DNA from 3 places in the Streptomyces sp. NPDC031064 genome. Region 1 is predicted to be linked to each of the others. Evidence: predicted binding sites of a transcription regulator. Region 1 holds the regulator's gene; each other region holds the start of a gene.
The links. Region 1 encodes HrcA, which represses chaperone genes, less so after heat shock. Its sites were predicted from a motif close to TTNGCACTCNGNNNNNCNGAGTGCNAA; they were not measured.
Positions count from the first base shown of each region.

Region 2: groL (chaperonin GroEL) is a predicted target of HrcA. The motif match lies at 1,898-1,924, and genes of this name have one in related genera.
Region 3: groES (co-chaperone GroES) is a predicted target of HrcA. The motif match lies at 2,298-2,324, and genes of this name have one in related genera.

Region 1 covers NZ_JBVIGF010000003.1:81,281-84,553, reverse strand. The annotation lists gene dnaJ (molecular chaperone DnaJ) at 1-586, opposite strand, end outside; gene hrcA (heat-inducible transcriptional repressor HrcA) at 587-1,603, opposite strand; gene ACZ46W_RS11300 (MBL fold metallo-hydrolase) at 1,770-2,492, shown strand; gene ACZ46W_RS11295 (DUF3097 domain-containing protein) at 2,503-3,273, shown strand, end outside.
Region 2 covers NZ_JBVIGF010000005.1:484,917-488,189, reverse strand. The annotation lists gene thrC (threonine synthase) at 1-810, shown strand, start outside; gene ACZ46W_RS21070 (ubiquitin-like small modifier protein 1) at 835-1,113, shown strand; gene ACZ46W_RS21065 (cold-shock protein) at 1,524-1,730, shown strand; gene groL (chaperonin GroEL) at 2,050-3,273, shown strand, end outside.
Region 3 covers NZ_JBVIGF010000009.1:141,600-144,872, forward strand. The annotation lists gene ACZ46W_RS29300 (hydroxyacid dehydrogenase) at 1-20, shown strand, start outside; gene groL (chaperonin GroEL) at 99-1,727, opposite strand; gene groES (co-chaperone GroES) at 1,843-2,151, opposite strand; gene ACZ46W_RS29315 (polysaccharide deacetylase family protein) at 2,379-3,273, opposite strand, start outside.

The sequences.
Region 1 (3,273 bases):
CGGTGCCGAAGCCCTGGCACTGGGGGCAGGGGCGGGACGTCATGACCTGGCCCAGGAAGGACCGGGTGACCTGGGAGACCTCGCCACGGCCACGGCACATGTCGCACGTCTGGGCCGACGTACCGGGCGCCGCGCCCTCGCCGGAACAGGTCGTACAGACGACGGCCGTGTCGACCTGGATGTCCTTGGTCGTGCCGAAGGCCGCCTCCTGGAGCTCGACCTCCAGGCGGATCATGGCGTCCTGGCCGCGCCGGGTGCGCGACCGGGGGCCGCGCTGGGACGCCGTACCGAAGAAGGCGTCCATGATGTCGGAGAAGTTGCCGAAGCCGCCCGCGCCGAAGCCACCCGCGCCCGCGCCGCCGCCGGAGGCGGACAGCGGGTCACCGCCGAGGTCGTAGACCTGCTTCTTCTGCGGGTCCGACAACACCTCGTAGGCGGCGTTGATCTCCTTGAACCGCTCCTGCGTCTTCGGATCGGGGTTGACGTCCGGGTGCAGCTCGCGGGCGAGCCTCCGGAACGCCTTCTTGATCTCGTCCTGGGACGCGTCGCGGCGCACGCCGAGTACGGCGTAATAGTCCGTGGCCACTTACGACTCCGCCAGGATCTGTCCGACGTAACGTGCCACTGCGCGTACCGCTCCCATCGTTCCGGGGTAGTCCATGCGGGTCGGTCCGACCACGCCGAGTTTGGCGACTGCCTCGTCGCCCGAACCGTAGCCGACCGCGACGACGGACGTGGAGTTGAGCCCCTCATGGGCGTTCTCGTGCCCGATACGTACGGTCATGGCCGAGTCCTTGGCCTCGCCGAGCAGCTTCAGGAGCACCACCTGCTCCTCCAGCGCCTCCAGCACCGGCCGGATCGTCAGCGGGAAGTCGTGCCCGAAGCGGGTGAGATTGGCGGTGCCGCCGATCATCAGCCGCTCCTCGGTCTCTTCCACGAGCGTCTCCAGCAGCGTGGCCAGCACCGTGGAGACCGTGCCCCGGTCCTCCGCCTCGAAGGACTCGGGAAGGTCCTGCACCAACTGCGGCACGTCCGTGAAGCGGCGTCCCACGACGCGGCTGTTCAGCCGCGCCCGCAGGTCGGCGACGGACGTCTCGCCGAACGGCGCGGGGCAGTCGACCATGCGCTGCTCCACGCGCCCGGTGTCGGTGATCAGGACGAGCATCAGCCGGGCGGGGGCCAGCGACAGCAGTTCCACGTGGCGCACGGTGGAGCGCGTCAGGGACGGGTACTGCACGACCGCGACCTGCCGGGTGAGCTGCGCGAGCAGCCGTACCGTGCGGCCGACGACGTCATCGAGGTCGACGGCTCCGTCCAGGAAGTTCTGGATGGCACGCCGCTCCGGCGTCGACAGCGGCTTGACGCCGGCGAGCTTGTCGACGAAGAGGCGGTAGCCCTTGTCGGTGGGGATGCGTCCCGCGCTGGTGTGGGGCTGGGCGATGAAGCCCTCCTCCTCCAGCACCGCCATGTCGTTGCGCACGGTGGCGGGCGAGACGCCGAGGTTGTGGCGCTCCGTGAGGGCCTTGGACCCCACGGGCTCCTCGGTGCCGACGTAGTCCTGGACGATGGCGCGCAGCACCTCGAGTCTGCGTTCGCTGAGCATCGCGCGCACCTCCGTCTGGCTGTGGTTCCTTCTGCTTGGCTGGCACTCGCGATGTCCGAGTGCCAGTTGTCCCCGGCCAGTGTACGGCGCCGGGGTACGCCCCCGGCAAGGGCGGCGGGCCACGCTACCGCGAGACGGCGCTGGTGGTTGCCGATAGCGTCGCGGTATGGACGTCAGTTGGGAAGACTTCGGATGGGAGCGTCTCGCCGACGGGATCGGCCGCAGGAGGCTGCCGGTGTGGGACGCGACCACGGCGTTGGTGGTCGGCGAGGACCGGGCCCTGCTGTTCGACACGGGCGCCACGCTCCGTGAGGGCGCCGAGATCCGGGCGCAGGCGCAGGCGCTGATGGGTGGCCGGAGAGTGACGCACATCGCACTGAGTCACCCCCATTTCGATCATGTGCTCGGCACGGCGGCGTTCGCGGGGGCGGAGGTGTTCGGGGCGGTCGGCGTGGACACCGTACTGACCAAGGACCGGGAGGGGCTGCGCCGCGACGCCGTGCGGCACGGGGTCGCCGAGGCGGACGCCGTCGAGGCGACGGACGTGCTGGTGGCCCCGCACCACCTGGTGTGCGGCGAGTGGACGCTGGAGCTGGGCGGGCGGCAGGTGCTGCTGGCCAACGTGGGCCCGGGCCACAGCGGCCACGACCTGGCCGTGCTCGTACCGGGCTCCCAGGAGGTGGTCCTGTGCGGCGACCTGGTGGAGGAGTCGGGCGACCCGCAGGCCGGGCCGGACGCCATCCCGTCGCGCTGGCCGGCCGCCCTGGACCGGCTGCTGGACCTGGGCGGCGAGGACGCCGTGTACGTCCCGGGGCACGGGGCCGCCGTCGACGCCGCCTTCGTACGCGCCCAACGCGATGAACTGGCCCGCCGGTTCGGGGTGTCGTAGCGTCTGCCGAATGCGCGCTTACGACCCTGACCTGACGCCGCCGTGGAAGAAGTCCGCGCCCGTTCCCGAGGTGCCCGCCGACCCCGACCTGGTGGTCGAGGAGGTGAGCACCGGCTTCTGCGGGGCGGTGATCGGCTGCGAGGCGGGCACGGTGACCCTGGAGGACCGGTTCGGCAAGCACCGGGTGTTCCCGCTGGCGCCCAGGGGCTTCCTCCTGGAGGGGCGTACGGTGACGCTCGTGCGCCCTTCGGCGGGACCTTCCCGTCCGTCGCGCACCGCCTCGGGCTCCATCGCCGTCCCGGGCGCACGCGCGCGTGTCGCCCGTGCGGGGCGCATCTACGTGGAGGGCCGCCACGACGCGGAACTGGTCGAGCGGGTGTGGGGCGACGACCTGCGCGTCGAGGGCGTGGTCGTCGAGTACCTGGAGGGCGTCGACGACCTCCCGGCCATCGTCCGGGACTTCGGCCCGGGCCCGGACGCCCGCCTCGGCGTCCTGGTCGACCACCTGGTGCCCGGCTCCAAGGAGTCCCGCATCGCGGCCTCCGTCACCGACGCCCACACCCTGGTCGTGGGCCACCCGTACATCGACATCTGGCAGGCCGTGAAGCCCTCCTCGGTCGGCATCCCGGCGTGGCCCTCCGTCCCCCACGGCCAGGACTGGAAAACGGGTGTGTGCCGCGCCCTGGGCTGGCCCCCGAACACGGGCGCGGCCTGGCAGCACATCCTGTCGCGGGTCACCTCGTACAAGGACCTGGAGCCGGCGCTGCTGGGGAGGGTGGAG
Region 2 (3,273 bases), on a different contig from region 1:
GCCGCCGCCGCGCGGGCCGGTTTCCGGTCGTGCGTGTTCATCCCGCACGACCTGGAGCAGGGCAAGGTCGTCATGGCGGCGGTCTACGGCGGTGACCTGGTCGGCATCGAGGGCACCTACGACGACGTGAACCGCTTCTGCTCCGAGCTGATCGGCGACCCGCTGGGCGAGGGCTGGGGCTTCGTCAACGTCAACCTGCGGCCGTACTACGCCGAGGGCTCGAAGACGCTGGCGTACGAGATCTGCGAGCAGCTCGGGTGGCGGCTGCCCGACCAGCTCGTCATCCCGATCGCGTCCGGCTCGCAGCTCACGAAGATCGACAAGGGCCTCCAGGAGCTGATCAAGCTCGGCCTGGTCGAGGACAAGCCGTACAAGATCTTCGGCGCCCAGGCGGAGGGCTGCTCCCCGGTGTCGGCGGCCTTCAAGGCCGGTCACGACGTCGTACGGCCCCAGAAGCCGAACACCATCGCCAAGTCGCTCGCCATCGGCAACCCGGCCGACGGTCCGTACGTGCTGGACATCGCGCGCCGGACGGGCGGCGCGGTGGAGGACGTCAACGACGAGCAGGTCGTCGACGCGATCAAGCTGCTGGCCCGGACCGAGGGCATCTTCGCCGAGACGGCGGGCGGGGTGACCGTGGGCGTGACGAAGAAGCTGATCGAGGCGGGCGTGCTGGACCCGTCGCTGACCACGGTCGTGCTCAACACGGGCGACGGCCTGAAGACCCTCGACGCGGTGGCCCCGACGACGGGCCCGACCGCCACGATCCGCCCGAGCCTGGACGCGTTCCGCGACGCCGGCCTGGCCTGACCTGACCCGAAAGGCACTACGAACATGAGCGTCAACGTCCGCATCCCCACCATCCTCCGTACGTACACGGGCGGCCAGGCCGAGGTCACGGCGGAGGGCGCGACCCTCTCCGAGGTCATCGAGTCGCTGGAGAAGAACCACCCGGGCATCGCCGCCCGCGTCCTGGACGACCAGGGCAAGCTCCGCCGGTTCGTGAACGTGTACGTCAACGACGACGACGTGCGCTTCGAGGACGGCCTGGAGACCGCCACCCCGGATGGCGCCGGCGTGTCCATCATCCCGGCCGTCGCAGGCGGCTGCTGACGTACGCAGCGTTACCTCCATTGCCCCCTCCGCGAGCTAAGCGGAGGGGGCAATTCTGCATGGTTGAGCGCGGTAGAGTTGGGGAAGTCCCCGCCGCTGCCAGTGCCGCCCGCATATGAGAATGCGGTGAGGCGGCGACAAGATGCAGTCAATGTGAGCTTGAGAGTTGCGCCATTTGCGCACTTTGCCGGGCCCGACTTGCCCGGGATTCTGGCCAATTCGGCCATCTTTTCCGTTCACCCGTGCTCGGAATTCTCGTCCGATTGACCTGTTGCAGACGGCAGTTGGGCAGATACATTCAGCGGCGGTCGACGCGTTCCGGCGCACGCCCGCACCTGTCAGCGGGTGAGGTCTGACCCGGGTCCGCGAAGTGCGGTCCTGTGCAAGGGCCAGTAATAGGGGAGTTAGGCATGGCTCAGGGCACCGTCAAGTGGTTCAACGCGGAGAAGGGGTACGGCTTCATCGCGGTCGACGGTGGTGCGGATGTTTTCGTCCACTACAGCGCGATCCAGATGGACGGCTACCGCACCCTTGAAGAAGGTCAGCGAGTCGAGTTCGAGATCTCGCAGGGCCAGAAGGGTCCGCAGGCGGACATGGTCAAGCTCGCCGCCGGCTGAGAGCCGCGTCGCGATCGACCGACCATCGACTGTCGACATCGCAAGTGCCGAGGGGCCCGCGTTCCAGGGGACGCGGGCCCCTCGCGCGTGTCCGGACCCGTGGCGGGCCCCTGTCTCGTATGCGAGAGGCGCTTGCACTCGTAGGGGTCGAGTGCTAATCATTGGCGTTAGCACTCTGAAGGTGAGAGTGACAACGAAGGACCGGGTCGGTGAGGTCCGCAGGCCGGTGGGGCAAGGAACCACAGGGGCATGCAGGCCGTCCGTCGCGGGCGCCAGCGCGGTCCGGAGCATCCACCCCAGTCCGGGAGGACCACTTCACATGGCCAAGATCATCGCGTTCGACGAGGAGGCACGGCGCGGCCTCGAGCGCGGCATGAACCAGCTCGCCGACGCCGTCAAGGTGACCCTGGGCCCCAAGGGTCGCAACGTCGTCCTCGAGAAGAAGTGGGGCGCCCCCACGATCACCAACGATGGTGTCTCCATCGCCAAGGAGATCGAGCTCGAGGACCCGTACGAGAAGATCGGCGCCGAGCTGGTCAAGGAAGTCGCCAAGAAGACGGACGACGTCGCCGGTGACGGTACGACCACCGCGACCGTCCTCGCCCAGGCGCTCGTCCGCGAGGGTCTGCGCAACGTCGCCGCCGGTGCCAACCCGATGGCCCTGAAGCGCGGCATCGAGACCGCCGTCGAGGCCGTCTCCGGCGCGCTGCTGGAGCAGGCGAAGGATGTCGAGACCAAGGAGCAGATCGCTTCCACGGCCTCCATCTCCGCCGCCGACACCCAGATCGGTGAGCTCATCGCCGAGGCCATGGACAAGGTCGGCAAGGAAGGCGTCATCACCGTCGAGGAGTCCCAGACCTTCGGTCTGGAGCTGGAGCTCACCGAGGGTATGCGCTTCGACAAGGGCTACATCTCGGCGTACTTCGCCACCGACATGGAGCGTATGGAGGCGTCGCTCGACGACCCGTACATCCTGATCGTCAACTCCAAGATCTCCGCGGTGAAGGACCTGCTCCCGCTGCTGGAGAAGGTCATGCAGTCCGGCAAGCCGCTGCTGATCATCGCCGAGGACGTCGAGGGCGAGGCCCTGTCGACCCTGGTCGTCAACAAGATCCGCGGCACGTTCAAGTCCGTCGCCGTCAAGGCCCCGGGCTTCGGCGACCGCCGCAAGGCCATGCTGAACGACATCGCCATCCTCACCGGTGGCCAGGTCATCTCCGAGGAGGTCGGCCTCAAGCTGGAGAACGCCGGCCTGGACCTGCTGGGCCGCGCCCGCAAGGTCGTCATCACCAAGGACGAGACCACCATCGTCGACGGTGCCGGTGACAGCGAGCAGGTCGCTGGTCGCGTCAACCAGATCCGCGCCGAGATCGAGAACTCCGACTCGGACTACGACCGCGAGAAGCTCCAGGAGCGCCTGGCGAAGCTGGCCGGCGGCGTGGCCGTCATCAAGGCCGGTGCCGCCACCGAGGTCGAGCTCAAGGAGCGCAAGCACCGCATCGAGGACGCGGTGCGCAACGCCAAGGCCGCCGTCGAGGAGGGC
Region 3 (3,273 bases), on a different contig from region 1:
AGCTGAGCCGCTCGGCGTAGCACCGCGAAAGCACCGAGGCCCGGTGCCCCCGCGACGGGGGCACCGGGCCTCGAAACGCTCAGCGGCGTCGGAAGACGTCAGTGGGCGTGGCCGTGACCGTGGCCGTGGCCCGCGTCCGCCGGCTCCTCTTCCTTCTTCTCGACGACCAGGGTCTCGGTCGTGAGCAGCAGGGAGGCGATGGAGGCGGCGTTCTCCAGGGCCGAGCGGGTGACCTTGACCGGGTCGATGACGCCGGCCTTCACCAGGTCGCCGTACTCGCCGGTGGCGGCGTTGAAGCCCTGGCCCTTGTCGAGCTCCGCGACCTTGGAGGTGATGACGTAGCCCTCCAGGCCGGCGTTCTCGGCGATCCAGCGCAGCGGCTCGACGGCGGCGCGGCGGACGACCGCGACACCGGTGGCCTCGTCGCCGTCCTTGCCGAGGTTGCCCTCCAGCACCTTGACGGCGTGGACGAGCGCGGAGCCACCACCGGAGACGATGCCCTCCTCGACCGCGGCGCGGGTCGCGGAGATGGCGTCCTCCAGACGGTGCTTCTTCTCCTTCAGCTCCACCTCGGTGGCGGCGCCGACCTTGATCACGCACACGCCGCCGGCCAGCTTCGCGAGGCGCTCCTGGAGCTTCTCGCGGTCCCAGTCGGAGTCCGTGGTCTCGATCTCGGCCTTGATCTGCGCGACGCGGCCGGCCACGTCCTCGGACTTGCCGCCGCCGTCGACGATCGTCGTGTCGTCCTTGGTGACGGTGACGCGGCGGGCGGTGCCCAGCACGTCCAGACCGGCCTGGTCGAGCTTGAGGCCGACCTCCTCGGCGATGACGGTGGCGCCGGTGAGGGCGGCCATGTCGCCGAGCATCGCCTTGCGGCGGTCGCCGAAGCCGGGGGCCTTGACCGCGACGGCGTTGAACGTGCCGCGGATCTTGTTGACGACCAGGGTCGACAGGGCCTCGCCCTCGACGTCCTCGGCGATGATCAGGAGCGGCTTGGAGGAGCCGGCCTGGATGACCTTCTCCAGCAGCGGGAGCAGGTCGGTGATCGCGGAGATCTTGCCCTGGTGGATCAGGATGTACGGGTCGTCGAGGACGGCCTCCATACGCTCCTGGTCGGTGACCATGTACGGGGACAGGTAGCCCTTGTCGAAGGCCATGCCCTCGGTGAAGTCCAGCTCCAGGCCGAAGGTGTTGGACTCCTCGACGGTGATGACACCGTCCTTGCCGACCTTGTCCATGGCCTCGGCGATGAGCTCGCCGACCTGCTGGTCCTGCGCGGAGAGCGCGGCGACGGCGGCGATGTCGGCCTTGTCGTCGATCGGGCGGGCCGAGGCGAGCAGGTCGTCGGAGACGGCCTTGACCGCGGCGTCGATGCCCTTCTTGAGGGCGGCCGGGGAGGCGCCCGCGGCGACGTTGCGCAGACCCTCGCGGACCAGGGCCTGGGCCAGGACCGTGGCGGTGGTGGTGCCGTCACCCGCGATGTCGTTGGTCTTGGTCGCCACCTCCTTCACGAGCTGGGCGCCGAGGTTCTCGTACGGGTCCTCGACCTCGACCTCGCGGGCGATCGTGACACCGTCGTTGGTGATGGTCGGCGCGCCGAACTTCTTGTCGATGACGACGTTGCGGCCCTTGGGGCCGATCGTCACCTTGACCGTGTCGGCAAGCTTGTTGACGCCGCGCTCAAGGGCGCGACGGGCGTCCTCGTCGAACTTCAGGATCTTCGCCATGGGAGCGATTCAGCCCTCTCGGAAACTCGGGTTAACGAACCGCGCCCCTCGCCGCCCGGCAATGTGTCATCAGCGGGGGCCAGGGGCGCAGCTCAAAAGCAATCTCTGCGGTGACTTACTTCTCGACGATCGCGAGCACGTCGCGAGCCGAGAGGACGAGGTACTCCTCGCCGCTGTACTTCACCTCGGTGCCGCCGTACTTGCTGTACAGCACGATGTCGCCGGTCTTGACGTCGAGCGGAAGACGCTCGCCGTTCTCGAAGCGGCCCGGGCCAACGGCCAGGACGACGCCCTCCTGGGGCTTCTCCTTGGCGGTGTCCGGGATGACCAGGCCAGAGGCGGTGGTCTGCTCGGCGTCGAGCGGCTGGACCACGATGCGGTCCTCGAGCGGCTTGATGGCAACCTTGGAGCTGGTGGTCGTCACGATCCGACCTCCCCCTTCGGAGATCTCACGGGGTTAACTGTCTGAGGTGGCGACCAGGTGGATCCGTCGTCGCGGGTGCCGGACCTGCCCGTCGCTGTGTTGGCACTCTCCAGTGGGGAGTGCCAGAGCCGAGACTATGACCGCGATTAGCACTCGGTCAAGCGGAGTGCCAATTCATCGCCCGGCCGTGGCGTCCACCCGACACCTGGAGGCGGGCGGCGGGCGGGTCAGACGTAGTCCTCCAGCCTGGCCACCGCGTACCCCTTGGCCGTGACGACGTCCATCACCTGCCGGATCATGTCCGGCATGGTGCCGTTCCAGTCCTCCCGGCCCCGGAAATGCGTGAGGATGATGTCGCCGGGATGCAGGTCCCGGTCCCATTCGCGCCACTCCATGTGGTCGGGGAAGGCTTCGGCCGCCCACAGGGGTACGGCCCTGACGCCGCACGACTGGGCGGCCCGCAGCGTGTCGGCGTTGTAGTTGCCGTAGGGCGGGCGGAAGAGGGTGGGGCGCTTGCCGTACCGCTTCTCGATGTTGGCCTGCTGGCCGCAGATCTCGTGCTTCTGCTCCGCGTACGAAAGGGCGGGCATGTAGCGGTGGTTGAGGGTGTGGTTGTGCAGGGCCACGCCCAGGTCCTGCATCCGCTTGAAGTAGCCGTAGTCCTCCTTGACCAGGTAGTCGCTGAGGAAGGCGCTGTAGGGGATGCCCAGTTCGGCCATCATGCGCAGCAGGCGCGGGTCCTTCTCCGCGCCGTCGTCGATCGTGAGGAACACGACCCGTTCCGCGGTCGGGACGGTGGTGAAGACCGGCGGCAGGGCCGGGTCGCCGACTCCGAAGCCCTGGCGGAAGGTGATGTGCGGCTTGTCGCCGGGCGCCGGGGGCGGGGGCGCGACCAGGGGGGTGGCCTTGAGGCCCCACCTCTTGGCGGCGAGGGCGCGGGCGGCCTGGGCGCGCCGGGCCTTCTCCACGTACGCGGTGAGGGCGTCGGACGCGGCGGGGGGCCGCTGGGGCTGCTGCCCCGCGGCGGGCTCGGCCCGGCCGCCGGCACCGGCACCGGCGCCCGCACCGGCCACCGGCCCTCCGCCGCCGGTCTCCCCCGCACAGGCGGAGCCGAGCGCCGCG